DNA from 3 places in the Nocardiopsis valliformis DSM 45023 genome. Region 2 is predicted to be linked to each of the others. Evidence: predicted binding sites of a transcription regulator. Region 2 holds the regulator's gene; each other region holds the start of a gene.
What was found. Region 2 encodes HrcA, which represses chaperone genes, less so after heat shock. Its sites were predicted from a motif close to TTGGCACTCTCNNNNNGAGAGTGCCAA; they were not measured.
Positions count from the first base shown of each region.

Region 1 (6,763 bases), on a different contig from region 2:
TCGAGGTAGTCGCGGCGGGCCGCGGCGACGTCGCCGATGGCGCTGGCCATCGGGACCGCCACACCCAGCACCGAGCGGGTGGTGTGGCCGGAGCCGCCGCCGAAGCCGACCAGCACACCGGCGGCACCGGTGCGCATCAGGTGCAGGGCCGCGGTGTAGGTGGCGCAGCCGCCGACCACGACGGGGACGTCAAGGTCGTAGATGAACTGCTTGAGGTTGAGCGGCTCGGCCCGCCCGGAGACGTGCTCGGCCGAGACCGTGGTGCCGCGGATGACAAAGATGTCCACCCCGGCGTCCACGACCGCCTTGTGGTACTGGGCGGTGCGCTGCGGCGACAGCCGCGCGGCCGTGACCAGACCAGCGTCGCGGATCTCCTCGATCCGGCGGCCGATCAACTCCTCCTGGATCGGCGCCGCGTAGATCTCCTGCAGACGCTTGGTCGCGGCGACCTTGTCGAGTTCGCGAATCTCCTGGAGCAGCGGCTCCGGGTCCTCGTAGCGGGTCCACAGACCCTCGAGGTCCAGGACGCCGAGGCCGCCCTGCTCACCGACCGCGACGACGGTCTTGGGCGAGGCAACACTGTCCATGGGGCTGACGACCAGGGGCGTCTCGAACCGGTAGGCATCGATCTGCCAGGCGATCGACACCTCCTCCGGGTCGCGAGTCCGTCGCGCGGGCACGATCCCGATCTCGTCGAGTTCGTAGGCACGACGCCCGTTCTTGCCCAGCCCGATCTCCACCTGAGCCAACTCTTCGCTTCCCCTCTGACGTGCGGCGCCGGTCGGTCGACCGGCGCATGACCGCGGACGCGAGTCTATCGGTCCGCGGTCCGGCCGTCGGCGGCGGCGTTAGGCCCCTGCCCCACAGCCCCGGAAGGATTTCGCTCCCCTCCCCGGAGATGATCTTGCTACCAGAAGCGATTTGGGCGCCGAACTTGCCCCTGGTAGCAAGATCATGCGGGGTGGGGCGGTGCGGTCAGCGCGCGTTGTAGTTCGGCGCTTCCACCGTCATCTTGATGTCATGCGGGTGGCTCTCGCGCAGACCGGCGCTGGTGATGCGCATCAGCTGGCCGCGTTCGCGCAGCTCCGGCACGGTGCGGCTGCCCGCGTACCACATGGACTGGTGCAGGCCGCCGACCAGCTGGTGGGCCACGGCGGAGAGCGGGCCGCGGAACGGCACCTGACCCTCGATGCCCTCGGGGACCAGCTTGTCCTCGGAGGACACGTCGGCCTGGGCGTAGCGGTCCTTGGAGAAGGAACGGCCGCGCATCGCACCCAGCGAGCCCATGCCGCGGTAGGCCTTGAACTGCTTGCCGTTGATGAAGATCAGGTCGCCCGGGCTCTCCTCGACACCGGCGAGGAGGCTGCCCAGCATGACGGTGCTGGCACCGGCCACGATGGCCTTGGCGATCTCACCGGAGTACTGGAGGCCGCCGTCGGCGATCAGCGGGACGTCCGCGGCGCCGCAGGCCTTACCGGCCTCGAGGATGGCCGTGATCTGCGGGGCGCCCACACCGGCGACGACGCGGGTGGTGCAGATCGAGCCCGGGCCCACACCGACCTTGACGGCGTCGGCGCCAGCGTCGATGAGCAGCTGGGCCCCGGCGCGGGTGGCGACGTTGCCCGCGACGATGTCCGCGCGGGAGTTGGCCTTGAGCTTGGCGACCATGTCCGCGAGCCCGGCGGAGTGGCCGTGCGCGGTGTCGACGACGATGAAGTCCACCCCGGCGTCGATGAGCTGCTTGGCGCGCTCCTCGGCCTCGGTGCCCACGCCAACCGCGCCGCCGACCACGAGACGGCCGTCGGCGTCCTTGGTGGCGTTGGGGAACTGGTCGCTCTTGATGAAGTCCTTGACGGTGATCAGCCCGCGCAGGCGGTTCTGGCCGTCGACCAAGGGCAGCTTCTCGACCTTGTGGCTGCGCAGCAGTTCGAAGGCCTGCTCGCGGCTGACGCCGACGGGGGCGGTGACCAGGTTCTCGGTGGTCATGACGTCGCGGACGAGCCGGGAGCGGTCGTTCTCGAACCGCATGTCGCGGTTGGTGACGATGCCGACCAGGGAGCCCTGGGCGTTGGTGACCGGGACACCGGAGATGCGGTAGTGGGCGCACAGGCGCTCCACCTCGGCGAGGTCGTCCTCGGGCTTACAGGTGACCGGGTCGGTGACCATTCCGGCCTCGGAGCGCTTCACGAGGTCGATCTGGGCCGCCTGGTCCTCGGCGGAGAGGTTGCGGTGCAGCACGCCGGCGCCGCCCTGGCGGGCCATCGCCACGGCCATGCGGGCCTCGGTGACGGTGTCCATCGCGGCGGAGAGCAGCGGGATGCTGAGGCTGATGTTGCGCGAGAGCTTGGTGGTGGTGTCCACCTCGCCCGGCTGCAGATCCGAGTAGGCCGGTACCAGCAGGACGTCGTCGTAGGTCAGCCCCGGCGGGAGCAGTTTGTCCCCGTAGTCGCTGTAGTCCTGGCTCATGACACAACCTCCGCTGTTCCCGGCAACACCTGCGCGGATCGCCCCCGCGTGTCGTCTCATCCTAGGTTGTCGGCGGCGGCCAGCCCGATGGAATGAGATGTTCGCCCCGTCACCTCGGTCACGAAGCGATCAAGGGGTGACCGGTGGCCCCTCCGAGGCACGCGAACGGGACCGCTCCCACAGGCGTGGGCGCGGTCCGGATCAACCGGAGGGGTCAGCCGGGATAGCGGCAGTAGCCCCGGCGTCGGGGTCGTGCCGGGCACGAGCGGCGCCCCGGGCGGGGGCCGCGGCCGTGCTTATGGGAGGACGCGGTTCGCCAGGGCCACCTTCCGAAGCCGAGCAATAGCTCGGTGCTGGGCAACCCGTACCGCACCTGCCGACATACCAAGGAGATGTCCCGTCTCGTCTGCTGTAAGTCCTGTGATCACCCGCATGACCAGCAGCCTGCGCTGCTGTTCGGGTAGTTCGTCGAGGAGTTCTCTGGCCCGTTGCGCCTCGATCACGCGCACCGCGGACTCCTCGGGGCCTGGGCCGTCGTCCGGAGGTTCGGGCACGGTGTCGGTGGGGACCGTCTCCACCCGACCGGCCACGCGCAAGGTGTCCGCGACCTTGTGCGCGGCGATGCCGAACACGAAGGAGGCGAAGGGCCTGCCCCGGTCCTGGTAGCGGGGGATCGCCGTGAGCAGGGCGATGCACACTTCCTGCGCCACGTCGTCCGAGTAGTGCGCCAGCCCGGAGACCCGGGCCAGGCGGGTACGGCAGTAGCGCACCACCATGGGTCTGACCTCGCGCAGCAGCGAGTCCATGGCCCCGTCGTCGCCCTGGACGGCGAGAGACCCCAGATGGTTCAACCCCGTGTCTCGCGTAGCGGGGTCCGCCTCTTCGCGCCCTCCGGGCGCACCTGGCGTACCTGTCCGCTGCGCGGTAACGCCCCCCCGGGCGCCTGCATCCGTCACGTTACGAATGATGCCCGCTGTTGGGGACCCAACCACTCCAATCAGCAACTACAGAATGGTCACATTTTGGAAAAATAGCCCGAAACCGGTACGTAGGTGCGGGTGTGAAACGGGTCTCTCGTGGTAGTGAGCGGGGGCGGGACGCTCAGGCGCCCCACCCCCGATTCAAGCACTACCGGACCGGAAAACCGGCCGGGCGGCGGTACGAACCGACGTCGCTAGTGCGCGTGGCCGTGACCGTGACCGTCGTCCTCGGTCTCCTCGGGCTTGTCCGCGACCAGCACCTCGGTGGTCAGCAGCATGCCCGCGATGGAGGCGGCGTTCTGGACGGCCGAGCGGGAGACCTTGACCGGGTCGATGATGCCCTCGGCGGTCAGGTCGCCGTAGGCGCCGGTGGCGGCGTTGTAGCCGTGACCGACCTCCATCTCGGAGACGCGGTGCGTGACCACGTAGCCCTCGGCGCCCGCGTTCTCCGCGATCCACCGGGCCGGCTCGACCAGCGCGCGGCGCACGATGGAGACGCCGGTGGCCTCGTCGCCGGTCAGGCCGAGGTCGTCCAGAGCGGTCGAAGCGTGCACCAGGGAGGCGCCGCCACCGGCGACGATGCCCTCCTCGATGGCCGCGCGGGTCGCCGAGATGGCGTCCTCGAGACGGTGCTTCTTCTCCTTGAGCTCGACCTCGGTGGCCGCGCCCACGCTCAGCACAGAGACGCCGCCCGCGAGCTTGGCCAGGCGCTCCTGGAGCTTCTCGCGGTCCCAGTCGGAGTCGCTCGCCTCGATCTCCTTGCGGATCTGGCGAACGCGGTCCTCGACCTCGGACTGCTCGCCGCCGCCGTCGACGACGGTGGTGGTGTCCTTGGTGATGGTGATGCGACGGGCGCTGCCCAGCGCGGACAGGTCCGCGTTCTCCAGGGTCAGGCCGACCTCCTCGGAGATGACCTGGCCGCCGGTCAGCACGGCGATGTCCTGGAGCATGGCCTTGCGGCGCTCACCGAAGCCGGGCGCCTTGACCGCGGCGACGTTGAGGGTGCCACGCATCTTGTTCAGCACCAGCGCGCCCAGGGCGTCGCCCTCGACGTCCTCGGCGATGATCAGCAGCGGCTTCTTGCTCTGCACGATCTGCTCGAGCAGCGGCAGCAGCTCGTTCAGGTTGCCGATCTTGCCCTGGCTGATCAGGATGATGGCGTCCTCGAGGACGGCCTCCTGACGGTCCCCGTCGGTGACGAAGTAGGGCGAGATGTAGCCCTTGTCGAACTGCAGGCCCTCGGTGAAGTCGAGGTCCAGACCGAAGGTCGGGGACTCCTCCACCGTGATGACGCCGTCCTTGCCGACCTTGTCGAAGGCCTCGGCGATCAGGTCGCCGATCTGGGCGTCCTGGGCGGAGTTGGTCGCCACGTAGGCGATGTCCGCGCGCTCCTTGATCGGCACGGCGCGGCTGAGCAGGATCTCGGAGACCTTGGCGGCCGCGGCGTCGATGCCCTTCTTCAGGGACATCGGGGACGCGCCGGCGGCGACGCTGCGGATGCCCTCGCGGACCAGCGCCTGGGCCAGCACGGTGGCGGTGGTGGTGCCGTCACCCGCGGCGTCGTTGGTCTTGGTGGCGACCTCCTTGACCAGCTGCGCGCCCAGGTTCTCGTAGGGCTCGTCCAGCTCGATCTCACGGGCGACGGTCACGCCGTCGTTCGTGATGGTGGGGGCGCCGAACTTCTTGTCGATGACGACGTTGCGGCCGCGCGGGCCAAGCGTCACCTTGACGGCGTCGGCGAGGCGGTTGACGCCCCGCTCGAGGGAACGGCGGGCGTCGTCCTCGAACTCAAGGATCTTCGGCATGTGTGAGTGCTTCCTCTAACGGCTCGGGTCAAAAACGAACATCCCGCCCCGCCCGGCTTCGAGGGCCGACCGGTGCGGGATGTTGATGGCTCTACGCCTGATGGCTCTGGGCCGAGAACTACTTCTCGACGACCGCGAGGAGGTCGCGGGCGGAGAGCACCAGGTACTCCTGGCCGTCGTACTTGACCTCGGTGCCGCCGTACTTGCTGTACAGGACGACGTCACCGACGTTGACGTCGAGGGCAACGCGCTTGCCGTTGTCGTCGAGGCGACCGGGACCCACGGCCAGGATCTCGCCCTCCTGGGGCTTCTCCTTGGCGGTGTCCGGAATGACCAGACCGGAGGCAGTGGTCTGCTCGGCCTCCAGGGTCTTGACCACGACGCGGTCCTCGAGCGGCTTCAGCACGGTCTTGGTGGCGGTCGACACTGTGTGACCTCCCCCTTCAAAGTCTCGGTGTTACTGACGTCAGCCCGTACGAAGGCACGGACCGACTGCGTAAAAGGGGCGACCGCGGCGGCCTGTCGTCGCGGGTGCCAGACCGGCCTCGTCGCGTTTAGCACTCTACCCCCGAGAGTGCCAGAATGGAAATGTGGTGAGGATCCCGGCCACAGGGAGGGCCCACCACTCCGTCGTGCCCACAGCTGGAGGATCCATGCGCGTGCCCGCCTTCTCGGCGCTGCTCACCGACGCGGGGCGGGAGGTCCTCGCGGGGGTGGACCCCGCCGCGGCGGCCAAGAACCCCCTGGCCACCGCCTCCCAGCTGCGCGAGAACCCGAAGGTGGCCGCACTCGACCCCGACCTTCCGGTGTCCGAGCTGGTCCACGCGGTGATGACCCAGGTAAGCCTGCGCGAGCGGGGGCGAGCCAAATTCGGGGAGAACGCCGAGCGAATGTTCTTCACCCCGAACGGCCTGGAGCAGTCGACCCGGCGGACCGTGGCCGAGTACCGCGCGGAGCGGACCGCCCGACACCTGCCCGGCTCTGTTGCCGTGAGCGGCGGTGGCGGCGCGCGTGCGGGGGATCTGTGCTGCGGGATCGGCGCGGACCTGCTAGCGCTGGCCAGACGCGGCGTTTGGGTGGAGGGCGTGGACGCCGACCCGCTGACCGTGGCGGTGGCCCGCGCCAACATCGAGGCGCTGGGGCTGTCCGGGCACGCGCGGGTCCGCGAGGGCGACGTGAACGAGGTAGGGGCGGGCGACTACCCGCTGCTGTTCTGCGATCCGGCCCGACGCGGCGGCCGGGGCCGGGTGTTCGACCCGGCCGCCTACTCGCCGCCGTGGGACGTGGCGACCCGGTTGGCGGAGCGGGCCGAGGCGGCCTGTCTGAAGGCGGCTCCGGGCATCCCGCACGAGGTCCTGTCCCCCGCCGCCTCGGCCGAGTGGATCTCGGTGGACGGCGAGCTGAAGGAGACCGCGCTGTGGTTCGGCACTCTGGGATTCGGGGCCGAGGGGTCCGGCGGCGCGGTGGCGAGGCGGCGCGCGACGGTGTTGCACGAGCGCGCGGGCCTGCTGG
Region 1 covers NZ_ANAZ01000021.1:38,962-45,724, reverse strand. The annotation lists gene D457_RS0120325 (GuaB3 family IMP dehydrogenase-related protein) at 1-740, opposite strand, end outside; gene guaB (IMP dehydrogenase) at 976-2,466, opposite strand; gene shbA (RNA polymerase sigma factor ShbA) at 2,763-3,422, opposite strand; gene groL (chaperonin GroEL) at 3,641-5,251, opposite strand; gene groES (co-chaperone GroES) at 5,370-5,678, opposite strand; gene D457_RS0120300 (class I SAM-dependent methyltransferase) at 5,905-6,763, shown strand, end outside.
Region 1: a site for HrcA is predicted at 5,806-5,832, ahead of groES (co-chaperone GroES). Genes of this name have one in related genera too.

Region 2 (6,763 bases):
CCGGTCCGGGTGCGTGTGAGTTGACTCGACCATGGTGTGGCCTTGCGGCCGCTGTCCCTACCCTTCGGTCACGGCCCCGGGGTCGGTTTCCCGGGGTTCCTCGCGGACGGGCCGCACACCGTGTCCGACGGTGTCGTGCACGTTCACCACGGGTGTGCGGGACAACCGAAGTGGCCGGTGGGGCCCGTCTGCGAGTCTACCAACGGGGACCCGGCGGGCTCGATGGGATTTTTCGCGCCCACCGAGCTGGGGAGAGACAGCCGCACGGAAGACGTGGCCGTCCTGGGCGTGTGCGCCCCCAGCGACCCCGACCCGTGGTTATCCGGGCGGCCAGCTCAGGCCGCGGCCGCCGAGCACGTGCGCGTGGAGGTGGAAGACGGTCTGCCCGGCCCCCGCCCCGGTGTTGAAGACGATCCGGTAGCCGATGTCGGCCACGTCCTCGGCCTTGGCCACCTCGTGGGCCTCACGGACCACGGCGTCCAGCAGGCCGGTGTCCGTGGCCGCGGCGGCCGCGGCGTCGGCGTGGTGCTCACGCGGGATGACCAGGACGTGGGTGGGCGCCTGGGGGTTGATGTCGCGGAAGGCGACCGTGCGCTCCCCCTCGCGGACGATCTCCGCGGGCACCTCCCCCTTCACGATCTTGCAGAAAAGGCAGTCGGGGTCGACCATCGCTCACCTTCCGTCACGCGGGGCCGCCGGGCAGGGCGGCACCCCTCTCGGGCATGTTCGGTGCCCATGATGCCGCAGGTGCGCGGGCCCCGTGGAGGTCCCGGCCGAGACCCGGCTGACCACCCGACAGAGATGAACCCTCAACCTTTCCGCAACCGTTCCGATCCGTTTTCCCCGCCGGTGGCGGGTCGGGGCGCGATAGGCTTTGCGTCCGTGCGCGTCAGGTTGTCGGCATGCCCGCCGTTTGGCCGCATCCGGCGTGTTCGGATTGAAACGCACGTCTACTTGGAAAAGAAGAGGTATGCCCTTTCGTAAACCCCGCGACAAGGGTGTGCGTCGAACTGATGTGACGACAGAAACGTTGGTGGCCGGTGCCACCACGGCGCCACTCTCGGTCGAGTGGGACGCCGACCACGCCGTGACGGAGCTCTACCGAGAGCACTACCGTCCACTTGTTCGGCTTGCCGCCCTGCTGGTCCGTGACCACGCGACCGCGGAGGAAGTCGTTCAGGACGCCTTCGTGGCCATGCACGGAGCCTGGCGTCGTCTCAGGGACCCGAACAAGGCTCTGTCGTACCTCCGCCAGGCGGTGGTGAACAAAGCCAGGTCGGTGCTCCGTCACAGGGCCGTCGTCGAGAAGCACGCCCCGAAGGCCATGCCGGACGCGCCCAGCGCCGAGCACGGAGCCATGAACCTCCTGGAACGTGAGGCAGTCATCACGGGACTGCGTAAGCTACCCACCCGTCAGCGAGAGGCCATCGTGCTCCGGTACTACGGCGACCTGTCCGAGGCGCAGATCGCGGACGCCATGGGCATCAGCCGAGGCGCGGTCAAGAGCCATACGTCGCGTGGCATCTCCGCCCTCCGCTCTGTACTGGAGCAGACGTCATGAGTACCCCCAACGAACGGAGCGAGCTGGAGTTCGAAGACCAGCTCCGCCAGATACTCAAGGCCGAGGCGGGCGAGGTCAAGCCCTCAGGCGAGGGTCTCAACCTCATCCGTGAGCGGACCGAGCGCCAACGGGGCTCGGCGTGGTTCGGACTGCCGTGGCTACGTCCAGCGTCAGCGGTGGCGGCGGCCGTTCTGATCGTCGCCTCGGTGATCATGTCGAGCCCGCAGGTAAGGGACCAGGTCCTGGAGATCGTCCCCGCCGGCGCCGACCGCGAGGGCACCCCGCCCGAGGCTCAGCAGGGTGGTGGCGACAGTGTGGCGGCCCCCGAGCCCACCACGGACTCGGCCACCGGCACCAGCAAGCCGGAGGAGACGCCGGGGCAGGACCCCGAGAACGAGACAGGCGCCGACGACGGCTCCTCGTCCGCCGAGGACGAGAGCTTGGAGTCCACCACCTCGTGCCCGCCCAGGGACGACGACGCCACCGCGACCAACGGGACGCGGGACGAGGACGACGACGATCGGGACAACGGCAGCTCGGACCACCCGGACTGCGACCCCGCCGACGAACCCACGGACAAGCCCACCGACGAGCCCGGCAACGGCTCGGGCGGCGGCAACGGTGACGACCCCGAGGACGACGAGTCCAGCAACGGCTCCGGCGACGGTAGCGGCTCGGGCGGCGGCAACGGCGGCGGTTCCGGCAGCAACGGTGACGAGGAAAGCGGCACCAGCCAGAACTGACCGTTTATCTGAGGAACTTCCGGTACACAGCAGTAGGGGCCCGCGGGATCTCTCCCGTGGGCCCCTACTGCGTTCGTTCGGACCAGCGGTCCTGTGTTCGTTCAGACCGGTGGCGGAGTCACCAGCGGCCGGTGCGAGCCTGCAGGACCGACAGCGCGGCCACCCCGGCGGTGGAGGTACGCAAGACCGACGGCCCCAGCAGGGAGCGGACCGCTCCGGCCTCGTCGAAGGCGGTGAGTTCGGCGTCGGAGATCCCGCCCTCGGGGCCGACCACCAGTACGATTCCGGTCCCGGTACCCTCGCCTGCCCCGTCCTTGGGAAGGGGCAGCCCGGACAGCCGCTGGGCCCCCTCCTCGTGCAGGACCACGGCCAGGTCCGCCTCGGCCAGCAGGGCGCTGACCCCTTTGCGGTCCAGCAGTTCGGTGACCTCGGGGGTCCGGGCGCGGCGGGCCTGCTTGGCCGCCTCCCGGGCGCTCGCCCGCCACTTGGCCAGGGCCTTGGCCCCGCGGTCGCCCTTCCACTGCGTGACACAGCGCTCGGCGGCCCAGGGCACGACGGCGTCGACCCCGGCCTCGGTCATCATTTCGACCGCGAGTTCACCCCGGTCCCGCTTGGGCAGGGCCTGCACCACGGTGATCCGCGGGGTCGGCTCGGGTTCGGTCAGGCGTTCCAGCACCCGGCAGACGAGCGTGTCCTTGCCGACGACCTCGGCCACCTCACAGCGCACACGCAGGCCGAGACCGTCGGACAGGTCGACGGTCTCGCCCTCACGGATGCGTCGGACCGCCACGGCGTGGCGGCCCTCCGGGCCGTCCAGCCGAATCCGGTCACCCGTGAGGGCGGCCGGCTCGACCAGGAAGACCGGCGGGGTCACTTGGCGCCGAAGGCGTCGCGGAGCTTGGAGAAGAAACCGCCGTGACCGGGGCTGAAGCGACCCGGGTTCTCGTCCTCGCCGCGCAGCTCGGCGAACTTGCGCAGCAGGGCCTCCTGCTCCTCGTCCAGCTTGCTCGGGGTCTCCACGTCCACACGGATGCGCAGGTCGCCCCGGCCGCCGCCGTCGAGGTGGGTGACGCCCTTGCCCGGCAGCGTGATGACGTGGCCCGAGTTGGTGCCCGGACGCAGGTCGATGTTCTCGGTGCCGTCGAGGGTGTCGAAGGCGAAGGACGCGCCCAGAGCCGCCGCCGTCATCGGGACGGTGATGGTGCAGTGCAGGTCGTCGCCGCGACGCTCGAAGGTTGGGTGGGCCTTCTGGACGACCTCGAGGATGATGTCGCCGCGCGGTCCGCCGTTGGGGCCGACCTCGCCCTCGCCAGCGAGCTGGATACGAGTGCCGTCGTCGACACCGGCGGGAATCTTGACGGTGCGGGTGACCTTCTCGCGCACCCGGCCCTCGCCCGCGCAGTCGCCGCAGGGGTTGGTGATGACCGAGCCCTGACCCGAGCACTGCGGGCAGGGACGCGAGGTCATGACCTGTCCGAGGAAGGAGCGCGTGACCTGGGAGACCTCACCCTGGCCGTGGCACATCTCGCAGGTGCTCCGGTGCGAACCGGCCGCGGTGCCCTCACCCTGGCAGGTGTCGCACAGGATGGCGGTCGGGAAGGTGATCTCCTTGCTGACCCCGAACGCGGTCTCGACGAGGTCAAGTTCGATGCGGATCTTGATGCTGCGTCCGCGCCGAACCCGCTCCCGGGGGCCACGCCCGCCGGGCTGGCCGCCGCCGAAGAAGGCGTTCATGATGTCGTCAAAGGCGAACCCGCCCGCGCCGCCGAACCCTCCGGCGCCGCCTCCGCCGCCGGGGGCGTAGGGGTCCTGACCCATGTCGAACATCCGACGCTTGTTCTCGTCGGAGAGGACCTCGTAGGCCTGGGTCACTTCCTTGAAGCGATCCTGGGTAGCGGGGTCCGGGTTGATGTCCGGGTGGAGCTCGCGCGCGAGCCTCCGGTACGCCTTCTTGATCTCGTCCTTGGACGCGTCGCGACGCACCCCGAGAACCTGGTAATAGTCTCTGGCCACTGAGTTACTGTCCTGCCAAAATCTGTCCGACATACCGAGCCACCGCACGGACGGCGCCCATTGTCCCTGGGTAGTCCATACGGGTGGGTCCCACCACACCGATCTTGGCCAGCGACTGGTTTCCCACACCGTAGTCGGCCGACACGATGGAAGTGGACCGAAGGCCTTCGTGGAAATTCTCCGCGCCGATGCGCACTGTGAGCATCGAGGGGTCCTTCGCCTCACCAAGCAAACGGATGAGGACCATGTTCTCTTCCAGTGCTTCGAGCACGTCCCGCAGGCTCGCCGCGAAGTCGACGGCCGCGAGGTTCGCGGTGCCTGCCAGGACGATCTTCTCCTCGTGCCGCTCGACGAGGCTCTCCAACAGGACCGACAGGACCGCTACCGCGACCGGGCGGTCCTCCGGCGCGACCTGCGCGGGCAGGTCCTCCACCGCGTCCGGGACATCTCCGAGGTGCTTTCCGGCGATGGCCCGGTTGAGCATGCCGCGCAGGTCGTTGACCGCGTTCTCGCTGACCGTTCCCAGTCCGTCGATGACGCGCTGCTCGACCCGCCCGGTGTTGGTGATGACGACCATCATGATGCGCTGGCTGCCGAGGGGCACCAGTTCCACGTGCTGGACCGACGAGCGGGTCAGCGACGGGTACTGGACGATCGCGACCTGCCGGGTGAGCTGCGCGAGCAGCCGTACCGTGCGGGCGACGATCTCGTCCAGGTCCACGGCGCCGCCGAGGAAGGACTCGATGGCGCGCCGTTCGGCCGCCGAGAGCGGCTTGACCGAGGAGAGGCGGTCGACGAAGAGCCGGTAGCCCTTGTCGGTGGGCACCCGTCCCGCACTGGTGTGCGGTTGGTGGATGTACCCGTCCTCCTCCAGGGCGACCATGTCGTTGCGGATGGTCGCCGGGGAGACACCGAGGGGGTGCCGGTCGGCCAACGCCCGTGAACCCACGGGTTCATTGGTGTTGACGAAATCCTCGACGACGGCACGCAGGACCGCGAGCTTGCGCTCATCCAGCAACTCGCCACCTCCTGGCACTCCAAGGTCCTCAGTGCTAATTCTATGCCCGGCCGCAAACCCGCACGGCTACCAGCAAGTAGTAACACGGGCACGGTGACCGCTTCTTCCCGAGGGGACCGGCGACGTGCGCCACCCGGTACCGGGCGCGGGGCCGCCTTCATCGGTAGACTGCACCACCGTGGTTACCAAGGGAACCGGCCGTTACGGCCGCGACGTTCTGGCGGGAGACTGGCGACGGCCCAAGAAGGGTGCGGTACGCGAGATACCCCTCACCCGCGACCTGGTCGTGGAGGACGCCGACGAGACGTTCTGCGGTGCCGTGGTGTCCTGGGACAAGGCCGCGGTGACCCTGGAGGACCGGGACGGCCGCCGCCGGGTGTTCGAGCTGGGCCCGGCCGCCTTCCTGGTGGACGGGGAGCCGGTGACGCTGGTTCGTCCGGCCGCCGCCCCCCAAGGACCCGTGCGCAGCGCTTCGGGATCGATCGCGGTGACCGACGCGCGGGCGCGCACCGCCCGGGAGAGCCGGATCTACGTGGAGGGCGCCCACGACGCCGAGCTGGTCGAGAAGGTCTGGGGCCACGATCTGCGGGTGGAGGGCGTGGCCGTGGAGTTCCTCGAGGGGATCGACGACCTCCCGGCCGTTGTGGCGGAGTTCTCACCCGGGCCGGGGCGCCGTCTGGGGGTCCTGGTGGACCACCTGGTGCCGGGGTCCAAAGAAAGCCGGATCGCGGAGCGCGTCCGGGGTTCGGACGTGCTGGTGGTCGGGCACCCCTACGTGGACGTCTGGCAGGCGGTGCGGCCGCGTGCGGTGGGGATCGGGGCCTGGCCCGAGGTGCCTCGGGGCCTGCCGTGGAAGGAGGGTGTCGTGGACGCCCTGGGCTGGCGGGTGGAGACGGGTGAGGCCTGGCGCCGCATCCTGGGTTCGGTCCGCGGCTACGGCGATCTCGAGCCCTCGCTGCTGGGGCGGGTCGAGGAGCTCATCGACTTTGTCACGGGCCCGCACGACACGGAACTCGCGGAGCTCTGAGGGCATCGGTCTCCCGGTGCGCGGAACACTAGGATTGCCCCATCGCGTCGTCTGACGAGCGAGCCTCGGATCCCCGTGGTCCCCTTTGCCGGTTTCCGGCGGACACAACGACAGCCTCCGGCCCTCCGCGGTCGTCGGTACGGCCCGACCGGTTCGGGCAGCACATCACACGCCCCTCAACAGCGGAGCCAAGGAAGAGCATGAGCGAGACCCCGTCCAGTCCCCCGTCCCCTGACGAAGAGCCGGGGCAGCAGTACCCGCCGGGGCAGCAGTACCCGCCGCAGCAGGATCCCGGCCAGGCTCAGCAGCCGCAGCAGCCGCAGCCGGGTTACGGCCAGCAGCAGGGACAGCCTGGCCAACCGCAGGCTCAGCCGCAGCAGCCACAGCCGGGGCAGCAGCCC
Region 2 covers NZ_ANAZ01000004.1:151,172-157,934, reverse strand. The annotation lists gene D457_RS0105325 (PhoH family protein) at 1-33, opposite strand, end outside; gene D457_RS0105315 (histidine triad nucleotide-binding protein) at 319-669, opposite strand; gene D457_RS0105310 (SigE family RNA polymerase sigma factor) at 1,031-1,561, shown strand; gene D457_RS0105305 (hypothetical protein) at 1,558-2,304, shown strand; gene D457_RS0105300 (16S rRNA (uracil(1498)-N(3))-methyltransferase) at 2,423-3,178, opposite strand; gene dnaJ (molecular chaperone DnaJ) at 3,175-4,317, opposite strand; gene hrcA (heat-inducible transcriptional repressor HrcA) at 4,322-5,335, opposite strand; gene D457_RS0105285 (DUF3097 domain-containing protein) at 5,514-6,362, shown strand; gene D457_RS34000 (hypothetical protein) at 6,539-6,763, opposite strand, start outside.

Region 3 (6,763 bases), on a different contig from region 2:
TTCGGTTGCAGGCCGCGGAGTCTGCGCAGGACCGGCCGGACGAACAGGTGGAACGACACGAACGCGCTGACGGGATTGCCCGGGAGAGTGAGGATCGGGGTCTTGTCCGGACCGATGGTCCCGAACCCCTGGGGCTTGCCCGGCTGCATGGCCACCTGGGTGAACTCCACGGTGCCCTGCCGGGTCAGCACCTCCTTGACCACGTCGTAGACGCCCATGCTCACGCCGCCGGTGGTGATGACGACGTCGGCACGGACCAGGAGGCCCTCGAGGGTGTCCCAGACGGTGGCCGGGTCGTCACCGACGAACCCGTGGCGGTAGACCTCGCAGCCCTCGTCCCTGGCCGCGGCAGCGATCATGTAGCTGTTGGACTCGTAGATCTGGCCCGGCCCGAGGGGGCGCCCCGGTTCGACCAGCTCCTCGCCGGTGGAGAGCACCACCACCCGCGGGCGGGGGCGGACCGGGACCGAGCGCCGCCCGACCGCGGCCAGGACACCCATCTCACCAGCGCCGATCCGGGCCCCGGCGCGCAGCACCGTCGCGCCCTCCTCGACGTCCTCGCCCCGGCGGCGGACGAAACTGCCCGGCCGGGTGGGGCGGTCGATACGCACGTCGACCGCGCCGCCGTCGGTCCACTCCACGGGTACGACGGCGTCGGCGCCGGTGGGCATCGGTGCGCCGGTCATGATCCGGGCACACAGGCCGGGCCGGATCGCGGCGGGGTCGGGATCGCCCGCCGGGATGTCCGCCACCACAGGCAGGCTGACCGGGGCCTCGGCGCTGGCCTCGGCCAGGTCGGCCGCGTGGACGGCGTACCCGTCCATGGAGGAGTTGTCGAAGCCGGGCAGGGACACCGGGGAGACGATCGGCGCGGCGAGCACCGTCCCCTGTGCCTTGAGCAGGTCCAGCTCGGTCGCTTCGAGGGTGGTGACCAACCCCAGAAGATCGGAGATGTGCTGTTCGACGCTCTTCATGAGGACCTTCCGGATCGTGTACACGCTGGGAGCGGCCCACCCATCACGGGAGGGTTCTCCGGTCCCATTGTGACCACCCCCGGAGCAGACGTCCCGGATCCGCCCGCCGGTGTCCGGCCCGGGGACGCTCCCCGGCGCCGGGCCCTTACCCCGCCGGCCGGGGTCAGACCCGAGCCCGCTCCTGCTGCTCCACGAAGTCGCGCAGCCAGGGCAGGAGCTCGTCGGCGAGGTCCGGCCGGCGGCAGGCAAACTCGACCACGGTGCGGATGTAGTCGGCCTTGTTACCGGTGTCGTAGCGGTTGCCGCGCAGCAGGACCCCACGCACGCCCCCGCCCTCCTCGGGGCTGGTGCGGGCCAGTTCCTTGAGGGCGTCGGTCAACTGGATCTCGCCGCCCCGGCCGGGCGGGGTGCGGTGCAGGACCGGGAAGACCGCCGGGTCGCACACGTAGCGGCCGATGATCGCCCACCGGCTCGGGGCCTGCTCCGGGGAGGGCTTCTCGACCAGGTCGGTAACGGTGACGACGTCGTCCTCACCGGTGGTCTCCACGGCGGCGCAGCCGTAGAGGGAGACCTGTTCCGGCTCCACCTCCATGAGCGCGACGACGCTGCCGCCGTGGTTCTCGCGGACCTCGATCATGCGACGGAGCAGGTCCGCGGACTCGATGAGGTCGTCGCCGAGGAGTACCGCGAAGGGGTTGTCGCCCACGTGCGCCTCCGCACACAGCACGGCGTGCCCCAGGCCGCGCGGCTCGCCCTGGCGGACGTAGTGGACTTGGGCGAGGTCGCTGGACTCACGGACCGACCTAAGTTTGCCCTCCTCGCCCTTGGCCGCCAGGGCCTCCTCGAGCTCGTAGGCGCGGTCGAAGTGGTCCTCGATGGAGCGTTTGCTGCGCCCGGTGATCATCAGCAGATCGTGGAGCCCGGCCTCGACGGCCTCCTCCACGACGTACTGGATCGCGGGCTTGTCCACGATCGGCAGCATCTCCTTGGGAGTGGCCTTGGTGGCGGGCAGGAACCGGGTGCCCAGTCCCGCCGCCGGCACGACCGCTTTGGTCACGGAGGCGGTGTTGGCACGGGGTCGTGTCTGGTCGGTGTCGGCGCTCATGAACGGCACTTTAGGACAGAGAACGCTCGTTACGTGGCCTGATGACTTCCCGTGGCTGAGAAGTACCCGCCGTTTCGGGCGAAGGCGTGGAAATCGCCACCGTCCGTTCACCCCTGGGGGAACCAGCGGCCACCGTTCCGGTGCGCGGCGGGGAGCACCCCGCGATCCGGGTGCCAGACTTGGTCGCATGGGTGATACGAACGACCGGAGCCGGTCCGCCAAGCGCGAGCTGCGCAGGAGCCTCCTCGCCAGGAGGCGGGAGCGGAGCACGCCGGAACGCGACCGCGCGGGTTCGGCGGTCCGCGACACCCTCATGGAGCTGCCGTGGCTGGCTATGGGCGGGACCGTGGCCGGCTACTACTCCGTGGGCGGCGAGCCCGACACCCGCAGGCTGGTGAACGCCCTGTGGAAGCGGGGCACGTACGTCCTCCTCCCGATCTTCCTCCCCGACGGCACACTCGACTGGGCGGCCTTCGACGGCCCCGACAGCCTCGCACCGGCCGAGCACGGGCTGGTCGAGCCCACCGGCCACCGCTACGGGCCCGAGGTGCTGGGCCGCGCGGACGCGGTGATCTGCCCGGCCCTGGCCGTGGACCGGCGGGGGAACCGAATGGGGCGCGGTGCGGGCTGCTACGACCGCGCGCTCGCCCACAAAGGCCCGCACACACCCGCGATCGCCGTGGTCCACGACGACGAGTTCGTCAAGGACCTGCCGGCCGAACCGCACGACCGCCCCGTGGACGCGGTGGTCACCCCGGGCGGCGGGCTCCACGTGTTCGAACCGGCGGCGGTGGTCTGGCCCGGACAGTGACCGGGGAGGGGCAGAGAAGGACAGGGGATTAAGGGGACCGGTCCGAGCGTTATGGCTGGCGGTCGTGTCCCATACAGGTCCGCGTCCCGACACCCCGCCCAGGAGATCCCGCCCCCTCGGGCGCCCGTGGCCGAAGCGGTGAGGGGCTGTCGCGGCTGCGGTCGGCGAACGCGTACTATTTAGCAGTCAACGGGTGTGAGTGCCAGCAAGGAGGACCCGGAACAGTGCCTACGTACCAGTACGCGTGCACCGAGTGCGACGCTCAGATGGAGGTCGTGCAGAGCTTCAGCGACGACTCGCTGACGGTCTGCCCCGAGTGCGAGGGACGCCTACGCAAGGTGTACTCCGCGGTCGGCATCGTCTTCAAGGGTTCGGGCTTCTACCGCACAGACAGCGGGAAGACCACAACGAACAGCTCCGCGCTGACCGGCTCCAACTCCGCCGACAGCGGCTCCGAGGGCAAGTCCGGCGGCACCGCCGACTCCGCCAAGTCCACCTCGGACTCCAGCGGCAGCGCCCCCGCCGCCGCCAGCACCGGTGGCAGCGACAGTTCGAGCAGCAAGAGCACCAGCGGCAGCACCGCCGCGACCAGCACCAGCAGCTGAGCCACCGCACCGTTGACCGTGGCCGCGCCGCCGAGACCCCTCGGCGGCGCTTCTGTTTTTCCGGGCCCTGACTCTTCCGGGCCCTGAACCGGGACCGCGGGTCTGTCTTTTTCGGGCCCTGGACCGTGGCCGCGGCGAAACCGACCCTGTGGACAACCCTTCCGAGCGCCTCCGGCCGACCTAGCGTTGGAGGCATGGACAAAGCCCCACCCCCTTACCGGCACCGGCGCGGCCCGCTCCGCCTGCTGGACCGGTACCGGCGCGCCGTCGCCGCGGTCCTGGCCGCCCTGGCCGCGATCAGCGCCGTCCTGGTCCTACGCCCTCCCCCCGAACCCGGTACCGAGGTCCTGGTCGCCGCACGAGACCTGGACGCCGCCTCTCCGCTGTCCGGGGATGACCTCACCTCCCTCCTCCTGCCGGACCGCGTCGTCCCGGACGGCGCGCTGAGACCGGAGACGACCGCACCGGAAGCGGATTCGGCGGGCAAAGCGGCGCTGTCCCCGCCCCCAGGCCCTGTCGGGCTCCTGTTGAACGCACCCGTCCGCCGAGGCGAGGTGCTCACCGACGCCCGGCTGAGCGACCCACCGGCCCTGCCCTACGGTCCGGACCTGGTCGCGGTCCCGGTCCGGGTGGCCGATCCGGGGGCGGTGGGGCTGCTCACCCCCGGCAGCCGGGTGGACGTACTGGCCGCCACCGGTTCCGGAGACCTCGGCGGCCTCGGCGGCCTGCCCGCCCGGGCCGGACCCGCCGTCGAGGTGGTCGGTGACTGTCCCGTGCTCGCGGTGCCGGCGGAGGACGACCGGGGCGGGGAGGGCGGTGCGCTGGTCCTCATCGCCGCGACACCCGAGGAGGCCAGGGCCCTGGCCGGGCACGCGACCACTTCACGACTGTCCGTCACCATCCGCGGTTGACCGATGACCAGAGGTGGTGAAAGCTGTCCGGGCGCCTGTCAGGGCACATCCGTCACTCACGAACACGTAGGGCAGTTCCATGGAAGGCTTCAAGAAGTTCCTGCTCCAGGGCAACCTGGTGCAGCTCGCCGTCGCGGTTGTCATCGGCTCCGTCTTCGCCAGTCTCATCACGGCGTTCACCGAAGGGTTCATCACCCCGCTCCTCGGCATCTTCGGGGGCGTCCCCGCCTTCGGGGACCTCTACTTCGAGATCAACGAAAGCCGGTTCCTGTACGGCTCCTTCGTGGACGCCCTGATCTCCTTCCTGATCACCGCCGCGATCCTCTACTTCTTCGTGGTCCTACCCCTGGGCAAGCTGATGGAGAAGTTCGTCAAAGCCGAGGAGGCCACCACCCGGGCGTGCCCCTACTGCTACACGGACATCAACAAGAAGGCCAGCAAGTGCGCCCACTGCACCAGCGAGGTCACCCCGGAGGTCGCAGCCTAGACCGCACCCGGGCCCCTTGGCCCGGATACACGTGAGGGCGGCCCCGCGGGGCCGCCCTCCGGGCTCTGACAGTGCCGGTCCGGTGTCCGGTCAGCCCTCGTACTCCCAGTGCCAGGGTTCGAAGGGACTGGACTTCGCCCAGGCCGGGTGGATCCAGTTGTACCGGGCCCCGTTCTCCTCCATCCAGTTCCACCGCTCCGAACGGAAGTCCTGGATACCGCAGCCGAGGTCGATCGCCTGGCCCAGCCCGTGGTTACTCGTGCCGGGGACCGCGGCGAAGCCGGGTGCCACCTGGCCGTACACGCGGTGCTGGTTGGGCAGGTCGCGGTAAGCGCTGGTGATGCACATGTTCTCGCCGAACCGCTCGACGTACTCCACGTTCAGCTCGAGGAACTCCACGGCGGCGTCGGCCCGCAGGAACTTGCCGTCGTCGTAGAGCTCGCAGAGGGCCTCCTGCGGCAGCAGACCGTTGGGGTAGCCGCTCGCGTTCGCCGCGGCACTCGGGTCGCAGTCGGCGGCCAGCATGTAGGTGTCGGGGTCCAGGCCCCGGGCCTCCAGCTCCTCGGTGAGCTCGTTCGTGCTCGCCTCGGACTGGGCGCGCAGCGCCTCCACCTCGGCCGCGAGTTCAGCCTGTTCCAGCTGGGTGAAGGTCTGCAGCTCCTGGGCCTCACTGGCCAACCCCACCTGCTCCTCGCGCAGATCGGTGGCGTCCTGGATGAGTGCCTGATTGTCCTCGGACAGCTTGGCGGCGTAGGACTGCGTCTGGAGGTCCTCGTCGAGGTCGCCCGCCGCGAGGATGCCGAGGACACCGGCGTCGGGCTGCTGGTACATGGTGCTGGCCAACCGGGCGAGCGGTTCTCGCATGTCGCCGAGGTCGCCCTCAATCTGCTGGAGCTCGTGGAGGGTTCCGATCAACTCCTCCTGTGCCTCTTCCAGGGCACCCTGACGCTCGACGAACTCGTCGGTCGCCGTCTCCAGGGCTTCGGCGGCCTCCTCCGCGCGCTCGCGAAGATCCGCAAGGCTCGCCTCAGCCGGCGCTGGGGCGATCACCGCCTGCGCTGGCACAACCAGCAGGGACGTGACCAACGTGAGCGTCAGCGCCTGCGCGATCCGGAGCCGATGGCGCGCTCCCAGCGCGGTCAGCACCCCGCTACCCGATACGCGAGACCTCCGCCGCGCCGACTCAGAAATGAACGGCACGAATGATCCTCCGGCTGCATTTTCCTCGAACACCTACCCGTGGCCGCAAGGCAACGTACTACATGTCCACATGCGGACACAGTGGACCGTACGGCACGACGGCCGAATCTCGGGACGGTTGACTCCCGCCCTCCCGGCCGTCTCACCCGGCCTTCGACAGAAAGCCTGGTCAACGGGGCGTCGATGCGACTCGTACCCATCCGCCAACAGTGACCGAAGTGTGCAAGTAGCCATAATCGCGACACGCGACATGAACAACATCACACCATTACCAGGACAACCAATCGTAGGTCAGCGTACTCCGCCGCGCACGCAGAGCGCCTCGTCGGCGCCCGGGCAACACCAATACGCACCCCATGCACCCCCATCCTGGGTTAGGCTTGGCCCCACGGCCGGGTAACATCCGGCCCATGGCAACACCCATGGCTCCATAGCTCAGGGGATAGAGCACCGCTCTCCTAAAGCGGGTGTCGCAGGTTCGAATCCTGCTGGGGCCGCACACGGTGAACTGCGAGGACATCGCAGAGTCAGCACGGGAAGAGCCCCGTGGGTTGCAATTCAGGTTGCGATCCACGGGGCTCTACCCGTCTCCACGGCCCGTCAAGGAGCGCTGACGTCTTCCCCACGGCCGCGCCCCGGCCCGATTCGCCGGACGCGCGAACGCACCGCT
Region 3 covers NZ_ANAZ01000020.1:48,878-55,640, reverse strand. The annotation lists gene glp (molybdotransferase-like divisome protein Glp) at 1-974, opposite strand, end outside; gene galU (UTP--glucose-1-phosphate uridylyltransferase GalU) at 1,138-2,079, opposite strand; gene D457_RS0119975 (5-formyltetrahydrofolate cyclo-ligase) at 2,267-2,890, shown strand; gene D457_RS0119970 (FmdB family zinc ribbon protein) at 3,115-3,495, shown strand; gene D457_RS0119965 (SAF domain-containing protein) at 3,690-4,406, shown strand; gene mscL (large conductance mechanosensitive channel protein MscL) at 4,486-4,893, shown strand; gene D457_RS0119955 (D-alanyl-D-alanine carboxypeptidase family protein) at 4,984-6,093, opposite strand; tRNA gene D457_RS0119950 (tRNA-Arg) at 6,518-6,590, shown strand.
Region 3: a site for HrcA is predicted at 3,070-3,096, ahead of D457_RS0119970 (FmdB family zinc ribbon protein). Genes of this name have one in related genera too.